3 regions of the Kitasatospora sp. NPDC032121 genome follow, and region 1 is predicted to be linked to each of the others. Evidence: riboswitches for the same ligand, from Rfam matches in the RefSeq annotation. Region 1 holds a riboswitch; each other region holds the start of a gene.
The links. A riboswitch is a leader RNA that binds a small molecule or an ion and turns the genes downstream of it on or off. The one in region 1 is predicted to bind S-adenosylmethionine.
Positions count from the first base shown of each region.

Region 1 (6,064 bases):
CATCTGCCTGACATGTTTCACGGGCCGGTCTCATCGGCCGGACGCCCCGGGCCGAGCACTGCGGGGCCGAACGAGCACTGCGGGGCCGAAAGGGAAACCCTGTTCCCAGCCGAGCGACACTCTACTCCGACTCGACCCGGAAATATTCCCGCAGGAATGCGAGCGGTCGCCCGCGCATACGGACAGCGGAATTCCGTACGCGCGGGCGACCGCGGGTTCTCTTGCGGGCTCAGCAGCCGCCGGCCACCGCCGGGATGATCGAGATGCTGGCGCCGTCCTCGATCCCGGTCGCCAGGCCCTCGGCGAAGCGCACGTCGTCGTCGTTCACGTACACGTTCACGAAGCGGCGCAGCTTGCCCGTGTCGTCCAGGATGCGGGCCGAGATGCCCGCGTGGTTCTTCTCCAGGTCGGCGACGACCTCGGCCAGGGTGGCGCCCTCGGCGGTCACCTCGGCGGCGCCGGAGGTGTAGGTGCGCAGGATGGTGGGGATGCGGACGTTGGCGCTCATGACTTCTCCTTGCGGGGGCGGGTGGTTCAGGCGGACACGAGGCCGGCGGCGCGGAACGAGTCCAGCGTCGGGCGGATGACGGCGGTCATCCCGGCCTCGGAGACGGCGTCCAGGGTCTTCAGGCCGTCGCCGGTGTTGATCGCGACGGTCTCCTTCGACGGGTCCAGCTGCCCGGTCTCGACCAGCTTCTTCAGCACGCCGACGGTCACCCCGCCCGCGGTCTCGGCGAAGATCCCCTCGGTCCGCGCCAGCAGCCGGATCGCCGCCACGACCTCGGCGTCCGTGACGTCCTCCACCGCGCCACCGGTGCGGCGGGCGATGTCCAGCACGTACGGGCCGTCGGCCGGGTTGCCGATCGCCAGCGACTTGGCGATGGTGTCCGGCTTGACCGGCTTGATCACGTCCCGGCCGGCCTTGAACGCGGCCGACACCGGCGAGCAGCCCTCGGCCTGGGCACCGAAGATCCGGTACGGCCGGTCCTCGACCAGGCCCAGCCTGATCAGCTCCTGGAGACCCTTGTCGATCTTCGTCAGCTGCGAGCCCGAGGCGATCGGGATCACGATCTGCTCCGGCAGCCGCCAGCCGAGCTGCTCGCAGATCTCGTACGCCAGCGTCTTGGACCCCTCGCCGTAGTACGGCCGCAGGTTCACGTTGACGAAGCCCCAGCCCTCGCCGGCCGGATCGCCGATCAGCTCCGAACAGAAGCGGTTCACGTCGTCGTAGTTGCCCTCGATGCCGACCAGCTCACCGCCGTACACCCCGGCCATGACGACCTTGCCCTGCTCCAGGTCGTGCGGGATGAACACGCAGGACCGGAACCCGGCCCTGGCCGCCGCCGCACCCACCGCGCCGGCCAGGTTGCCGGTGGAGGAGCAGGACAGCGTGGTGTAGCCGAACGCCCGGGCCGCCTCGATCGCGCACGCGACCACCCGGTCCTTGAAGGAGTGCGTCGGGTTCCCGGAGTCGTCCTTGACGTGCAGCTGGGCGGTGAACCCGAGCTCCCGGCCCAGGTTGTCCGCCTTCACCAGCGGGGTCCACCCCGGGTTCAGGTTCGGCTTCGAGGCCACGTCCGCCGGAACGGGCAGCAGCGGCGCGTACCGCCAGATCGACGCCGGACCGGCCTCGATCCGCTTGCGCAGCTCCTCGGCGCCCTCGCTGCCGAACTCGTAGGCGATCTCCAGCGGGCCGAAGCACTCCAGGCAGGCGAAGCTGGGGCCGAGCGGGAAACGGGTGCCACACTCGCGACAGGACAGCGCGGTGGCGGGGCCGAGGTCGACGGAAACTGGTGCGGCGGTGTCGATAGCCATGATGGCGAGGCCTCTCTCCTCATCTTCCCCGTGGCGCGGTCGCGCACGGGCCGGAATTGGCACCTGTCCCGCCGGGGCCTGTCGACGACAGCCGCGCGAGAAGGTTGCCGGGACGTCAACGGGCCGTTCCCTCAGTCCCTCTGGATGAGCTTGTGAAATTGTGGTGCTGCTCAACGGCGACCCCGGCGTGCGAAGGTCCGACCGCTGTACGAAGACTGTATCCGAAGGCGCCAATCCTGAACGGGACCGTCCGCCACGCGAGATGACAGATTCCACCGACCCCGCCGAGGAGACCTCCGTGCCCCCCGAACCGACTCCCGAGCTCCTCCCGCAGGCGGCGTCCTGGCTCCACCGCCGCTCCTGGAGCGCGGCCGACCGGCCGGTCCGCACCCTCCTCGACGCCAAGGAACGCACCGGCCGCACCGTCAGCGTGGTCCTCCCCGCCCTGGACGAGGAGGCCACCGTCGGCGACATCGTCCGCACCGTCCGCCGCGAGCTGATGGAACGCCTCCCGCTCGTCGACGAACTCGTCGTCGTCGACTCCGGCTCCACCGACGCCACCGCCGCCGTCGCCGCCGAGGCCGGCGCCCGGGTGGAACACCGCGACCGGATCCTCCCCCGGCTGCCCGCCGTCCCCGGCAAGGGCGAGGTGCTCTGGCGCTCCCTGCTGGTCACCCACGGCGACATCGTCTGCTTCGTCGACGCCGACCTGCGCGAGTTCGACCCGGCCTTCGTCTCCGGCATCGTCGGCCCGCTGCTCACCGACGAGTCCATCCAGCTGGTCAAGGCCATGTACGACCGCCCGCTGGAGTCGGACGGCGCCGTCCTGCCCGCCGGCGGCGGCCGGGTCACCGAACTCGTCGCCCGCCCCCTGCTCAACCTCCACTGGCCGGAACTCGCCGGCTTCGTCCAGCCCCTCGGCGGCGAGTACGCGGCCCGCCGCTCACTGCTCGAACGGCTGCCCTTCCCCACCGGCTACGGCGTCGAACTCGGCCTGCTGGTCGACGCCCTGGAAGTGGCCGGCCTCGACGCCCTGGCCCAGGTGGACGTCGGCGTCCGGCACCACCGCCACCAGGACGGCCAGGCCCTCGGCCGGATGGCCGCCACCATCTACCGGACCGCCCTGGAACGGCTCGACCGCACCCACCGCCTCAAGGCCTCGGCCGACCTCGTCCACCCCCACCTCACCCAGTTCACCCGCGACCCGGAAACCCGCGCCTTCACCGCGCACACCCACCCGGTGACCGCCCTGGAACGCCCCCCGATGCACACCGTGCCGGAATACGCCACCCGTCATTAGGGGCCTGTCCTCGAACCCGCGTCCGCGGGGTGACGCCGGGGTTCGAAGACAGGCCCCACGGGTTTGCCACGCCGAGCCCCCGGCAAGATGCCAACCATGGGCGATCTCACGACCAACCGTTCGAACGCGACCGGCACCGCCCCCGTCCTGGTGGCCTCCAACCGGGGACCGGTGTCCTTCAGCACCGCCGACGACGGCACGCTGACCCTGCGGCGGGGCGGCGGCGGCCTGGTCTCCGGCCTCTCCGCCATCGAGGACCCGAACGCCGTCTGGGTCTGCGCCGCCCTCGACGACTCCGACCGCAGAGCCGCCGCCGGGGCCCCGCACGGCCGCCTCGACCTGGCCGGCCACGCGGTCGGCGGCCAGGCCGTGCGGATGCTGGACCTGGACCCGCAGACCTTCGCCCGCGCCTACAACGGCGTCGCCAACTCCACCCTCTGGTTCGTCCACCACCTGCTCTACGCGACCCCCACCGCCCCCGTCTTCGACGCCGGCTTCCGCACCGAGTGGGCCGCCTACCAGGCCTACAACGAGGCCTTCGCCGAAGCCCTGGCCGCCGAAGCCGCCCCGAACGCCGCGGTGCTCGTCCAGGACTACCACCTCTCCCTGGTCCCGGCCCTGCTCCGGGAGGCCCGCCCCGACCTGCGGATCGGCCACTTCTCGCACACCCCCTGGGCCCCGCCCGAGTACTACCGGCTGCTGCCCGACGACGTCGCCCGGGCCGTCCTCACCGGCATCCTGGGCGCCGACCGGGCCGGCTTCCTCACCGAGCGCTGGGCCCGCGCCTTCGCCGCCTGCTGCGCGGACCTCCTCGGCGCCGGCGTCGACCACGACGCGCTCTCCGTCACGCTCGACGGCCGCACCACCCGCCTCGGCGTGCACGCCCTCGGCGCCGACGCCGACTTCCTGCGCGAGCGCGCCCACCGCCCCGACGTCGACGAACGCCTCGCCGCCCTCCGCGCGGCCGTCGGCGACCGCCGCACCATCGTCCGGGTCGACCGCACCGAGCTGAGCAAGAACATCGTCCGCGGCCTGCTGGCCTACCGGCACCTGCTCCGCACCCGCCCGCAGTGGCACGACCGGGTGGTGCACATCGCCTTCGCCTACCCGTCCCGCACCGACCTCGCCGAGTACCGCGACTACACGGCCCGGGTCCGGGAGCTCGCCGAGGCCGTCAACGCCGAATTCGCCACCCCCACCTGGCAACCGCTGATCCTGCACGTCGACGACGACTTCCCGCGCTCCCTCGCCGCCTACCGGCTGGCCGACGTCGCCCTGGTCAACCCCATCCGCGACGGCATGAACCTGGTCGCCAAGGAGGTCCCCGTGGTCTCCGACCGCGGCTGCGCCCTCGTCCTCTCCCGCGAGGCCGGCGCCCACGCCGAACTCAAGGACGACGCCCTCACCGTCAACCCCTACGACGTCATCGCCACCGCCGACGCCCTCCACGCCGGCCTCACCATGAGCCCGGAGGAGCGCGCCGACCGCACCAAGCGCCTGGCGGCGGCGGCCACCGCACTCCCCCCGCAGCAGTGGTTCCTGGACCAGCTCAACGCGCTGTGAGCGCGTCCCCCAACGCCCCCAACAGCTCCACCACACCCTCCGGCCCGGCGACCACCAGGTCCGCCCGGTCGGCCAGCTCCCGCACCGGCGCGTCCCCCACCGCGCCGGCGCACACCAGCACCCCCGCGACACCCTCGCCGCGCAGCTTCTCCACCGCGGCGAAGGCCGCCACGTCCCCCAGGTCGTCCCCCGCGTAGAGCACCGAACGGGCCCTCCGCTCCCGCAGGAAGCCGGTCAGCGCCGCCCCCTTGTCCACCCCCGGCGGCCGCAGCTCCAGCACCAGCCGCCCGGGCTCCACCACCAGCCCGTACTCGGCCGCCAACTCCCCCACCGGCGCCCGCAACAGCTCCAACGCCTCCTGCGGCGCCGCCGTCCGCCGGGTGTGCACGGCCACCGCCCGCCCCTTGTCCTCCACCCACGTCCCCCCGGGCGCCCCCACCCGCTCCAGCACCCCCGGCAACTCCTCCCGCACCCGCGCCACCCCCGGATGCGCCTCCGGCGCCGACAGCTCCCCGCCCTCCCACCGCTCGGCCCCGTAGTGCCCCAGCACCACCACCCCCGGCAGCCCCGCGAACCCCCCGTACTCCACCGCCACCCCGGCCGGCCGCCCCGTCACCACCACCACGCCGCCCACCACCGGAGCCAGCCGCCGCAACGCCCCCACCACCCCCGGATGCGCCCGCGCCCGCTCCGGATCCGCCACGATCGGCGCCAACGTCCCGTCGAAGTCCAACCCGATCACGGCATCCCCGGGCGCCGCCAGGACGGCCCGCACCCCGTCCCGCCCAGCCCCGGTCGCCGGCACGAACATCTCTTCAAAGCCCATACCGGAGCCCCTACCCCGGAGCACCCCGCTCCGCACTCCCCCGGCCCGCGGGCGCGCGGGAGCCCCCACCCTCCCGAGAGCCCCCCGTCGATCAGCGAGCCGATCAGCGAGCCCCCCGCCGAGCCTCCCGCACCCGCCGCAGCCGATTCACCAACACCGGCGCGTGCGCCAGCGCCTCCTCCCGGTCCAGCAGAGCGTTCAGCACCTGGTAGTACCGCGTGGAGGAGAGCCCCAGCTCCTCCCGGATCGCCCGCTCCTTGGCTCCCGCCGTACGCCACTGCCGCCCCTCCAGCGCCAGCACCGCCCGTTCCCGCTCACTCAGCTCGCCCACCGCGCACACCTCCGCCCGCCACTACGGAGTGTCATTCTCCCGCGCGACCCCGACACACAGTGCTCGCCCCACCGCCACCCCGGCCGCACTAACGTCACTCCCATGACCACGCCCAGCTTCGCCCTGCACATCCCGACCGCCGACCTCGACCCCGACCCGCTGGACCCCTCCCAGATCGTCTCCGGCACCCCCGAGGTCACCGGCAGGGTGCTCTCCGAGTCCGCCGACG
Region 1 is NZ_JBVILX010000015.1:68,757-74,820, reverse strand. It holds gene ACZ5OX_RS29415 (MoaD/ThiS family protein) at 230-508, opposite strand; gene thrC (threonine synthase) at 535-1,815, opposite strand; SAM riboswitch class I at 1,832-1,966, opposite strand; gene ACZ5OX_RS29405 (glucosyl-3-phosphoglycerate synthase) at 2,078-3,115, shown strand; gene ACZ5OX_RS29400 (alpha,alpha-trehalose-phosphate synthase (UDP-forming)) at 3,212-4,678, shown strand; gene otsB (trehalose-phosphatase) at 4,665-5,504, opposite strand; gene ACZ5OX_RS29390 (DUF3263 domain-containing protein) at 5,608-5,835, opposite strand; gene ACZ5OX_RS29385 (cupin domain-containing protein) at 5,938-6,064, shown strand, end outside.

Region 2 (6,064 bases), on a different contig from region 1:
CTGAGTCTGGGCCGGGTGTCGGGGCGGATCACCTGCCAGGTCAGCGGCAGGGTGAACCGCTGGCGGACCCGGATCACGATCCGGGTGCGGTCGCCGTCGGCGGCGGGGAGGAAGGTCACCGAGCCGTCGTCGTACTCGGCGGAGCCGTTGGGGCTGCGGACGGTGCGCCAGGAGATCCGCTGCCGCTGTTCCCGGTAGTCCACCGACTCCAGCTTGCAGACGTCGATGGGCGGGCCGCCGTAGTACGCCAGGTAGTTCGGCTGCGCCAGGTACAGGTTGCGTTCGATCTGGCGGGTGGGGCGGCCCTGGGCGTCGCGGGTCACCACGTGGAGCCGTCCGCCCAGGTAGTCGGTCATGTGGCTGATGGACCGGCTGATGTCGACGCGTCGGACGAACTCCCGGTAGGGGGCGTTGACGGTGCGTTCGCAGCCGAACAGGATCGAGTGGCCGACGTGTTGCCAGCGCATCTGCCAGGCGTCCGGGGGCAGTGCGTCGATGACCGTCTCCAGCGGCCGCAGGAGATCGGTGATCCGGTCGAAGTCCTCGTGGGTGTAGGCGGCGGGGTCGACGCCGAGGGAGACGTCCCGGTGCCGCAGACCGTCCTTGGCGTTCCCGGTCCGCCAGGCGCGGACGGCGGAGGAGGCCGAGGCCGTCGCGCCGACCATCGCGCACAGGGTGGCGGCGGCCGCCGGGTTGGTGTCCGCCGCGCGGATCAGCGAGGTGAGGAGGCGGGAGAGCCGGGCGAGCGCGGGGTCGGTGACCTCTCCGGCGTTCGGGGCGACGCGCCAGGCGGCGACGGTGAACAGTCGGTGTGCCGATCCGTCCGGAGCGAGTCGGCGCACCGCCTCGACCAGGGACCGCGGCGGGTTGCGCCACCCCCGGTAGGGCGTGAGGTCTCCGTCGATCCGGTACGCGTCCGGCAGTCCTCGGTCACCGAGCACGCGGGCGTTGAGCGGTGAGGAGACGGGGTCGACGCCCATCAACAGGGACCCGACCACGTCCGCGAGCACGCCGTCGGGCGCGGCGATCACGGTGTCCGTCCGCAGCGGCCGGCCGACCTGCGAGCCGGCGCAGCCGTGGCTGCTCACCACGGCGTCGATGAGGTGGAAGTCGGGCGGGTAGGAGCGCAGCAGGTCGACGATGACCTCGGCGCCGTCGCGCCGGGCGCGGTAGTGGTGGTGCTTGTCGGTCTGGGGGAGCACGCCGAACAGGTTGGCCAGGCACAGGGCGTAGCCGAACTCGTGGTGGGTGCTGTTCTTGGCGATGTTGATCCGGAAGCCCGCCTCCAGCCAGCCGCGGGCCATGCCGCTGCCGTGCAGGACGGCGCTGTCGGGGAAGTCGGCCGGCTCGACGTCCTCGGAGAGGTCCACGAGGCGGTAGGCGTTGCCCTGCGGGGTGCGTCCGCCGTAGCCGAGCCGACGGCAGGCCTGGCCGAGCCCGGGGCCGGACAGCCAGGTTTCGGGGCCGCAGCGGGCGGCGCCGACGTTGACGTCGCGGTAGCCGCGGTCGTGCAGCAGGTCGATCAGGTGCTCCACCAGGGCGGCGCTGACCGCGGTCGCCGGATCGCCGTACGCGGACGCGCCCGGGGTCAGCAGTACCGGGACCGTCTCCGGAGCGCCGTGCGCCCGTTCCGCGAGCAGTTCCCAGAGCCCGGCCCGGGCTACGGCGTCCGCCAGCAGGTCGGTGGCGGTCAGCGGTCGGCCCCGGGTGGAGCGGGCCACGGCGGCGACGACGGTCACATCTCCCCCAACGCCGGCGGACGGTCCTCCCGCGCACGGCCGGGCCGTCACCGATTCACCGGAAAGCATCCCAAAGAGGTCGAAAGGGATGCTACTGCCCGGGGGCGGATAGCGGGGCGGGGCGCGCTCGTGTTCCCGGGCCGGCCTCTGGCGCCGGGCCGGCTTCAGGCGCCGGGCCGTCGGAAATCAGCGGGCAACCGAACAGACCGGGGCACAGTCGGACCGATTCGGGCGGGATGGGACGATACCTGCCATGTCAAGCACGTCTTCCCTGGTCCGGGTCACCGATGCCCCGCCCGAACCGCTCCGCCGCCTGCTCCTCGACCTCGGCGAGGCCCTGCTCGGCGGCGGCCTGCCCGTCCATGACGTCGAAGAGGAACTCCACTGGCTGGGGCGGGCGTTGGGGGCGCCGGAGGTGCGGGTCGCCGCGCTGACCAACGGGCTGTTCGTGTCGCTGGACGCGGACGGGGCCACCCGGTTCCAGCCGGTCGGCGGCGCGCTGCGGTTCGAGCAGACGGCCGACGTCCTGCACCTGGTGCACCGGCTGCGGGCGGGCGAGCTCGACGGGCCCAGGGCGCTGGCCGAACTGGACCGGATCCGGCGGGCGCCGGCCCGCTGGCCCGCGTGGGTGGCGGATCTCGGGGCGCTGCCGGTCGGCGTGGGGGTCTGCCTCTTCCTCCAGCCGGCGGCGGCGAACGTGCTGGCGGCCGGGCTCGGTTCGCTGATCGTGGTGGGGCTGACCGTGCTCGCCCGACGGCTGCCGTACCTGCGGCCGCTGCTGCCCGTCACGGCCGGCTTCCTGGTCGCCCTGCTGGTCCTGGCACTCGCGCGGGCCTCGCTGCTGGAGGGCCCGCTGCGGACGATCGTGGCCACCCTGGCGATCCTGCTGCCGGGCGGGCTGCTGGTCACCGGGCTGTCCGAGATCGCGGCGGGCGCGGCCAGCGCGGGCACGGCCAGGCTGGTGTCAGGCGCGGTCCAGCTGGCGCTGTTCCTCGCCGGGGTGGCCGCGGCCGCGACGGCGACCGGCATGCCGGCCACCGCGCTGGCCAACGTCCAGGTCGCCAAGCCCAGCTGGTGGGTGATCGCGCTGGGGTTGGCGATCGCGGTGGCGGGCGTGGTGGTCAACGTCCACACACCGCCCTCGGCCATCCCGTGGATCGTCGCCGTGATCGCGGTCAGCGTGACCGCCCAGGTGGCGGTGGGGTCGGTGCACGGCGCGGCGATAGGCGGCCTGGCCGGGGCGGTCGCCGCCGCGGTCGCGGCCACCCTGGTGCACTGGCTGCCGGGCGGTCCGCTCTGGCAGGTGCTCTACCTGCCGGCGTTCTGGATCGTGGTGCCGGGCTCCTTCGGTCTGTTGAACACGGCGCAGATAGAGGTCGGGAACGGGGCCCAGTCGGTCCTGGCGGCCGTGTCGGCGGTCTTCGGGGTGTCGATCGGCACGCTGATCGGCGCGGTGATCAGCCGGATCCCCCGCCCCTCCCGCGCCGTGCTGCTGTCCCGGGCCTGACCCGGGGCGGCGGCACCCTGACGGGATGGCGGGCGGACCCGGGTCCGCCCGCCATCCCGTCAGGCGTGGCGCAGGGCCTCGGTGAGGCGGCGGCCCGCCTCGACGACGGCCTGGGAGAGCTGGGCGCCGGGGTGGCGGGTGAGCCGTTCGATCGGGCCGGAGACCGAGACCGCGGCCACCACCCGGTTGGACTGGCCGCGGACGGGCGCGGAGACGGAGGCGACCCCGAGTTCGCGCTCGCCGACGGACTGCGCCCAGCCCCGGCGCCGTACGCCGCTCAGGGCGGTGGCGGTGAAGCGGGCGCCCTGCAGCCCGCGGTGGAGGCGCTCGGGCTCCTCCCAGGCGAGCAGGATCTGGGCGGCGGAGCCGACCTTCATGGGGAGGGTGATGCCCACCGGGACGGTGTCCCGCAGGCCGGTGAGGCGTTCGGCGGCGGCCACGCAGATCCGTACCTCGCCCTGCCGGCGGTAGAGCTGGGCGCTCTCGCCGGTGAGGTCCCGCAGCTGGGTGAGGACCGAGCCGGCCGCGGCCAGCAACCGGTCCTCGCCGGCGGCCGCGGCGAGCTCGCCGACCCGGGGGCCGAGCATGAACCGGCCGTGCACGTCCCGGCTGACCAGGCGGTGGTGTTCGAGTGCGACGGCCAGCCGGTGGGCGGTGGGGCGGGCCATGCCGGTGGCCGCGACGAGGCCGCCGAGGGTGGCGGGGCCCGCCTCCAGGATCCCGAGGATCGAGGTGACCTTGTCGAGCACGCCGACGCCGCTCGTGTTCTCCATGGGTGGGGTACTCCAGTCTCAAGGCCCGGGAGCAGCGGGTCGGCGCTGCTCACGGCGGCTCCTGGCGGGGAGCCGGGGGGTGGTCAGCGAGGACGGGCCGCGGAAGTCGGCCGATTGCCTGCGCCGGGCACGAGACGGGTACGCGAAAGCGCCGGGGCGGGAAGCGCCCGGGCGAAGGACAGCACAGAGAGCACCGTGTCTCCTCATCTTTCCCGCGCCACATTGGCGACAGGCCGGAGTTGGCACTGATCCCGGACGGCACGGCGCGTACTTCGGACGCCGGGTCGAACGGGGAGTTGCCGGGGCTTCGTAGGGCCGGTCCCTCCACCCCTCTGGATGATTCGCCAGGAACGATACAAGACTCTCCGGGCCCGCTGCCAAGCCCCCTGCTCTCGACGGCGGGCGGGCGGGCCCGCTCAGCGGTGGCGCGGCTCCGGCAGTCCGGTGCGCGGGGCCGGGTCCGGGCCGCCGGGGGCGGTGGTGTCCCAGGCCCGCAGCGCGGCGAGGGCGGCGGCGCGTTCGGGCGCCGTCGGCCGGGTGCCCTCGGCGCCGAGCATGTAGTCGGCGACCGGGGTGAGCAGCAGGGTGGCGCCACCGGCCGGGAGCAGCAGGGCCTCGTCCCACTGGTGCCGGATGACGGTGCGGCGCAGCAGGGTGCCGTGGCGCGGCAGGGTCCCCCTGCGCGGCCGGTGTGCGCGGGTGAGGGTCCGGCGGCGGCGGAGTTCGGGGCCGACCTCGGTCTCCAGGACGGTGCGCACGTCCCGCAGGGAGCCGAGCGGCACGTGCTCGGCGGCGAGGTCGAGCAGGGCGGCGGCCTCCGGGGCGAGCCGGTAGGCGGCGAGGACCGCGGCGGTCTCGGCGGGGTCGAAGGGCTGTCCGGCGAGCTGGGCCACGTCGATCACGTCGCCGGTCAGGAAGGTGCGCGCGAGCCCCTCCTCGGCGAGGGCGATCAGGCATTCCACGTGTTCGTCGGCGGCCAGGTAGGGGCGGACGGGGACGGTGGCGAGGTCGCCGGTGAGCGCGGCGGTGGCGACCCGCACCTGGTACCAGGGGTCGAGCAGCGGGTCCTCGGCCGGCCAGCGCAGGGTGACGGTGGTGTGCCGGGGCCGCTCGCCGAGCAGGGTGACCTCGACGGACTCCACCGGGTGGTCGGTGACCAGCCGGTTGACGGCCTGCCAGAGCGTCGCCTCGGTGGGGCTGACGAGGCTGAGCCCGCCCAGCGGCCGGGGCAGGTCCGGCGGGTAGTAGCCGGCCAGGGGGAGGTCCCGGATCGGGCGGACACCGGTGGCGTCGGCGAGGTCTCGGGCGACCCGGGCGTAACACTCGGCCCGGTCGCGGGCGCGCTGCAGCTCGGCCCGGGCGTGCCCGCCCATCCGCACGCCCTCGCGGGAGAGCGCGGCGAGCACCAGGTACGGGAGGTGGCGGTCGGCGCGGGCGCGGTGGAGCAGTTCGGCCGGCCCGGCGGCCGGGTCGACGTCGAGCAGCCGGTGGAGCAGGTCGCTGGTCAACGGGTCGGTGCCGACCGGGGCGGTGTCGAGCCGGTCGGTGTGCAGCAGGTCGGTGTCCATGGGCGTCCGCCTCCGAGAGCCGTGGGGGGCGCCCGGGCGGCGGCCGGGCGGCCGGGGACGTGGCGGGTCCGACGGCCGGGGCCGGGCCGGCGGCGGGTGCCACACCACCGATTGTGGTGACGGCCGATCAACACCGGATCACCACCGGGTCGACGATCTCTCGACACCACGCCCGGTGGCGTGGGTTGATAGGGGCTCATCAAATCGGGGGACGGCACGTGCGCGGGCGGGGGCGAGCACATGAGGCGGGCAGGTGCAGTCATGGATGAATTCCGGTTCTCGGTGCTGGGACTGATGAGAGCGCAGCGCGGCACGACCGCGCTGAAGGTGGGCAGCCCCCAGCAGCAGGCGATGCTGGCGGTGCTGCTGCTCCGGCCCGGGCACGGCGCGAGCGCCACCGACCTGATCGACGCCCTGTGGGGCGAGGAGCCGCCGGGCACCGCGATGACGACGGTGCGCACCTACGCCTGGCGGTGG
Region 2 is NZ_JBVILX010000003.1:451,903-457,966, reverse strand. It holds gene ACZ5OX_RS12905 (DUF362 domain-containing protein) at 1-1,739, opposite strand, end outside; gene ACZ5OX_RS12900 (threonine/serine exporter family protein) at 1,993-3,246, shown strand; gene ACZ5OX_RS12895 (IclR family transcriptional regulator) at 3,306-4,019, opposite strand; SAM riboswitch class I at 4,220-4,362, opposite strand; gene ACZ5OX_RS12890 (hypothetical protein) at 4,436-5,587, opposite strand; gene ACZ5OX_RS12885 (AfsR/SARP family transcriptional regulator) at 5,849-6,064, shown strand, end outside.
Region 2: another riboswitch for S-adenosylmethionine. It lies ahead of ACZ5OX_RS12895 (IclR family transcriptional regulator); the one in region 1 lies ahead of thrC (threonine synthase).

Region 3 (6,064 bases), on a different contig from region 1:
CGTCACGCTCCGTGCGTCTTGTTCTGTATTGTCCCGTGCGGCGCGGGCGGGTGCTCCGCGCACCCGCCCGCCGCGGCGGCGGGGATCAGCCCTGCTCGGCGGGGGCCTGCTCCCCCTCGGCACCGGGGCGGGCCACCAGCTCGACCTGGTCCACCGCGTTGCACCAGCGGCAGCGCACCGACTCGATCGTCTCGCTGAGCACCTCGGTCTCCTCGACCTTGGACTCGCCGGCCAGGTCGAAGTGCAGGAACTCGGTCACCCGCGCGGTGCGGGTCACGTCAAAGCGGGTGAGGTTGCCGCACAGGGTGCAGCGCCAGCGCGTCTCGGCGGTCAGGGCGGGGACGGTCATCGGGGGTCCTCTCGGGTGGTCCCTGGGTGGGCTAGGCGCTCCCCCCGGAGCCCCGGCATCGGCGGCGGGAGGCGGGAATGCCCGCCCCAAGCCTATTGCCTGGGGCAACCACCGCGGCCACCGGTCGCCTGAACTCCCCGGCTAGTCCACCTGCCGTAAACCACCGTGTCACCTGCGGCGCCCGGAGGGATGCTTGGCCGCATGGCGCTCGCGGTCCCCGACCACACCGCCGCCCGGGGCGGCCGCCCGGCGGTGCCCGTCCCGGTGGTCAGCTACGCCCTGATCGCCCTCAACACCCTGGTCTTCCTGCTCGGCCCCGCCGCCGGGCTCAACCCGCTGTACGGCACCGGCCAGGCCCGGGTCTGCTCGGAGCAGCGGTACGAGCAGCGCTGGGGCGCCGTCCCGGCCGAGGTGCTGGCCGGACGGCCGCTGACCGCCGAGCAACTGGCCGAGGCCCCCGACCCGGCCCCCGGCTGCCCGGCCGCCCCGACCCCGGGCAAGCACCCGGCCCTGTCCGTCCTCACCGGGCTGTTCCTGCACGCCGGCTGGCTGCACCTGCTGGGGAACCTGCTCTTCCTCCAGGTCTTCGGCCCCACCGTGGAACGGCGGCTCGGCCGGGCCAGGTACGTCCTCTTCTACCTGGCCGCCGGCAGCCTGACCACGTACGGCTTCGCGCTCGCCGAGGCGCACTCGCCGAACTCCACCCGGGTGCTCATCGGGGCCTCCGGGGCGATCTCGGCCGTCCTCGGTGCCTACCTACGCCTCCATCCCCGGGCCCGGGTGACGGCCCTCGTCCCGCTGCTCCTCTTCCTGCCGCTGCGCTTCCCCGCCTGGCTGGTGCTCGGCCTCTGGTTCGCCCTGCAATGGTGGTCGGTGCACTCGGCCGGCCCCGGGGTGGCCTACCTGGTCCACGTGATCGGCTTCTCGGCCGGGTTCCTCTACGCCTGCACCGCGGTCCGCCACCCCCCGAGACGACCGGGCCGACGCCCGATACGCTGGCGGCACCCCACAAAGGAGCCCGAACTGTGATCACCGCCATCGTCCTGATCAAGACCAGTGTCGACCGCATCCCGGAGATCGCCGAGTCCATCGCCGCCATCGAGGGCGTCAGCGAGGTCTACTCGGTGACCGGCGGCTACAACCTGGTGGCGATGGTGCGGGTGCGCCGGCACGACGACCTGGCCGAGGTCATCCCGGGCCGCCTCAACAAGGTCCCGGGCGTGGCCCACACCGAGACCCAGATCGCCTTCCGCACCTACTCCCAGCACGACCTGGAGGCCGCCTTCGCCCTCGGCCTGGACGAGTAGCGGTCAGCCCTCGCGCCGAGAGTCGGCGACACAACGCCCGCCCTCGTTGCGGTAGTTCCACGCCGCACCGTCCGTGACCAGCTCCCGGACGGCGGTCAGGAAGCGGTCGACGTGCTCGTCCGGCGTCCCGGCGCCGAAGCTCACCCGGATCGCGTTCAGGCTGCGCTCGCCCGGCAGCGAGGGCTCGGGCGCCCCGCACTCGGACGGCGCGACGTCCTCGTCCCCGAGCAGCGTGCGCACCAGCGGGTGGGCGCAGAACAGGCCGTCGCGCACCCCGATGCCGTACTCGGCGGACAGCGCGGCCGAGAAGTGCGAGCTGTTCCAGCCCCGGACGACGAAGGACAGCACGCCCACCCGGGCGGAGTCGGCCCCGAACAGGTTCAGCACCTTGACCTGCGGGATCTCGGCCAGCCCGGCCGTCAGCCGGGCGACCAGCTGCCGCTCGCGGGCCTCCAGCGCGTCGAAGCCCGCCTCGGTCAGCGCCCGGCAGGCCGAGGCGATCGCGTAGGCGCCGATGACGTTCGGCGAGCCGGCCTCGTGCCGGGCCGGGCCGGTGTGCCACTGCACGGCCACCGAGCCGTCGGCCTCCCGGGCCACCGTCCGGGTCGCCCCGCCGCCGGCCAGGTACGGCTCGGCCTCGTCCAGCCAGTCCGCCCGGCCGGCCAGCACCCCGGCGCCGAACGGCGCGTAGATCTTGTGGCCGGAGAAGGCGATCCAGTCGACGTCCAGTTCGCGCACCGAGACCCGGTGGTGCGGCGCCAGCTGGGCGGCGTCCAGCACCACCCGGGCGCCGTGCCGGTGCGCGGTCCCGGTCAGCTCGGCGACCGGCCACAGCTCGCCGGTCACGTTGGAGGCGCCGGTGACGCAGAGCAGCTTGGGGCCCTCGGGTGCCTCGGCGAGCGCGGCGTCCAGCGCGGCCACCGCCTCGGCCCGCGAGCGCGGCGCCCGCAGGTAGGTGACGTCCAGTCCGGCGTGCGCCCAGGGCAGCAGCGAGGCGTGGTGCTCGGTCTCGAAGGCGAACACCCGGGTGCCGGCCGGAACGGCGGCGGCCAGCAGGTTGAGCGAGTCGGTGGTGGCCCGGGTGAAGACCACCTGGTCGCCCTCGCGCAGGTCGAGGAACTCGCCGACGGTGCGGCGGCTCTGCTCGAACAGGTCGGTGGACAGCTGGGAGAGGTACCCGGCCCCGCGGTGGACGCTGCCGTAGTACGGCGCGTAGGCGGCGACGTCGTCCCACACCCGCTGGAGCGCCGGCGAGCTGGCCGCGTAGTCGAGTGCCGCGTAGCCGACCTTCTCACCACTGGCGAGCGGGACCTGGACGTCGGTGCCGAGGACGGCGAGCGGGGCGCAGATTTCGGTGGCGACGGGGGACATGGGGATGCACTCCTTCAAGGGGTAAGGGACCCCGGGAGTGTCATTCGTCCGGCGTCCGCGCTTGTCGCACGGACGGCTTGCCGTGACGACCCGGTCCTCACCCAGGGCACCCCGCCACGGACGGAGGGTTGCCGGACAGCAAGCTGGGGCTTCGCGCTGTCACTCATGACCTGGCGAAGACTCTAGGCCGCGCCCATCGGGCGGTCAAACGGGCGTCCGGCATCCGGACAGCGCGAGGGGCCCGCGGGAGGAGTTCCCGCGGGCCCCGTCAACTGCCGTGTCAGATCCGGCTGGTGGCCTCCGACCAACGCCGCAGCAGGTCTTGGGCCGCGCCGGAGTCGATCGCCCTGGCGGCCCGCTCCATGCCGGCCGCCAGCTGCTCGGCGAGCGGTGCGTCGCGCAGGTCGAGCGCGACCAGCGCCGCCGCCGTGTTCAGCAGGACGGCGTCCCGGACCGGCCCGTGCTCCCCTGCCAGCAGCCGCCGCGCGACCTCCGCGTTGTACGAGGCGTCCGCCCCGCGCAGCGCCTCGATGCCGACCAGCTCGATGCCGACGTCCCGCGGGTCGAAGGCGGTCCGGGTGACCACCCCTTCGCGCACCAGCCAGACCTGCGAGGTGGTGGTGATGGTCAGCTCGTCCAGTCCGTCGTCGCCGCGGAAGACCAGCGCCGTCGCACCCCGCTCGGCCAGCACCCCGGCGATCAGTCCGGCCAGCCGGGTGTCGAAGCAGCCGATGGCGTGCGCGGTGACCTTGGCCGGATTGGTCAGCGGGCCGAGGATGTTGAAGGAGGTCGGCACCCCGAGGTCGCGCCGCGCGGTGGCGGCGTGCCGCATCGAGGGGTGGAACTTCGCCGCGAAGCAGAAGGTGAGCCCGACCTCCTCGGCCACCTCGGCGACCCGCCGGGCGGAGAGGTCCAGCGCCACCCCGAGCTTCTCCAGCACGTCCGAGGAGCCGCTGCTCGAGGAGGCCGACCGGTTGCCGTGCTTGACCACCTTGGCGCCGGCGGCCGCCGCGACGATCGCGGACATGGTGGAGATGTTGACGGTCTTCGCCCGGTCGCCGCCGGTGCCGACGATGTCCACCGCCGGGCCGGGGATGTCCAGCGGCTCCGCGTGCGCGTACATCGCGTCGACCAGGCCGCCGATCTCCTCGACCGACTCGCCCTTGGCCCGCAGCGCGATCATGAACCCGGCCACCTGTACGGGGGACGCCTCGCCGCTCATGATCCGGTCCATCGCCCACGCGGTGGACGAGCGGTCGAGGTCCTCCCCCCGCAACAGCGCCGCCAGGAGGTCCGGCCAGGTGCGGACCACCTGCGCGGGGTCGCTACCGCCGTTCGCAGGGTTCACGTTCACCATGGCTGACTCCAGCTGTTGTCGGTTCCCCACTACGGGGGGACGTCCGTACGGATGGAGCCAGCCTATCGAGCGAAGCCTCCGCTTCTACCCCTGTCCTTTCCAGTTGCCGGGCCGCCTTCAGCGGACTGCCGGAGTCCGCTTCGCCAGTCGCGCCCGCAGCAGGGTGGCCGCCGCCTCGGCCAGCGCCACCGGCTCCACCGGGTGGGAGATGGCCGCGTCGGCCCGGCTCCAGGCGGCGAGCCAGGAGTCCTGCGGCCGGCCGATCAGCACCAGCACCGGCGGGCAGCCGTAGATCTCGTCCTTGAGCTGGCGCGCGAGGCCCAGCCCCCCGGCCGGAACGGCCTCACCGTCCAGCACGCAGAGGTCCACTCCCCCCTTCTCCAGTGCCTTGAGCACCGCGGGGGTGGTCGCGCACTCCAGGTAGGTCAGTTCCGGAAGGTCCTCGGCGGGCCGGCGGCCGAGCGCCGTCAGCACCTGCTCGCGGGTGTTGCGGTCGTCGCTGTAGACGAGGACGGTGAGCATCTCATCGGTCGTGTACGCCATGGGCCCTGCTCCCTCAAGTGTGATCCGGACCACGTTCGCCTGATCCGGATGCTACTCCCGATCACCCCCGCCGAGTCCTCCTCGTGCAGCTTCCCGGCCAACCGGGCCGCACCCCGGCTCACCCACCCGGAGGACGGCCCGTCACCCGATCCCGTCCGGTCCACCCGTACGGCCGACCCCGGGTCCCGTCCCCTACCTCCCGCGGCTGCTCCAGCCGTGCAACGACGCACCGGGCAACGGGGTCGCGGGCCCCTCCGAGGAACCATCAGAAAAGGGACACGCCGCTGCTCAGCCCCCATCCGGACCCCGCGCCGCCCCCCAAGCGGGCATACCGCACGCACCGGACACTCCGAGGGACACCCCCCGACGTGAAGACGGAATAAGGGACCGACATAATGTCCGTCGTGGCGACAGCAACAGCAGTAGAAACCGGGCACGCGCACGGATCGGTCAACCGGCCGAACATGGTCAGCGTCGGAACGATCGTCTGGCTCAGTTCCGAGTTGATGTTCTTCGCGGCCCTCTTCGCGATGTACTTCACGCTCCGCTCCGTCAAGGGGCCGGAGTTCTGGACCGAGAAGGCCCACGCCCTCAACGTGCCCTTCTCGTCGGTCAACACCACGATCCTGGTGCTCTCCTCGCTCACCTGCCAGCTCGGCGTGTTCGCCGCCGAGCGGGGTGACGTGAAGAAGCTCCGGGCGTGGTTCATCCTCACGTTCGCCATGGGCGCGGTCTTCATCGGCGGCCAGGTCTTCGAGTACACCGAGCTGGTCAAGAAGGACGGCCTCTCGCTGTCCTCCGACCCGTACGGCACGGTGTTCTACCTGACCACCGGCTTCCACGGGCTGCACGTGACGGGTGGTCTGATCGCCTTCCTGCTGGTCCTGGGACGGACGTACGCAGCCAAGCGCTTCACGCACGAGCAGGCCACCGCCGCGATCGTCGTGTCGTACTACTGGCACTTCGTCGACGTCGTGTGGATCGGCCTGTTCGCGACCATCTACCTGATCAAGTAACCAGCTGATCAGGTCGCTGGCCACCGGCTGCGGCCCCCGCCCTCACCGGCGACGGGCCGCTTCTGCCGGTGCCGACGCTCCCACCGACCGACCGCGCGCGCAGCCCTAGACAGGCAGCCTC
Region 3 is NZ_JBVILX010000001.1:757,237-763,300, forward strand. It holds gene ACZ5OX_RS03455 (hypothetical protein) at 86-349, opposite strand; gene ACZ5OX_RS03460 (rhomboid family intramembrane serine protease) at 551-1,378, shown strand; gene ACZ5OX_RS03465 (Lrp/AsnC family transcriptional regulator) at 1,375-1,656, shown strand; gene ACZ5OX_RS03470 (aminotransferase class V-fold PLP-dependent enzyme) at 1,660-3,027, opposite strand; SAM riboswitch class IV at 3,080-3,198, opposite strand; gene trpD (anthranilate phosphoribosyltransferase) at 3,308-4,384, opposite strand; gene ACZ5OX_RS03480 (response regulator) at 4,502-4,927, opposite strand; gene ctaE (aa3-type cytochrome oxidase subunit III) at 5,323-5,943, shown strand.
Region 3: another riboswitch for S-adenosylmethionine. It lies ahead of ACZ5OX_RS03470 (aminotransferase class V-fold PLP-dependent enzyme); the one in region 1 lies ahead of thrC (threonine synthase).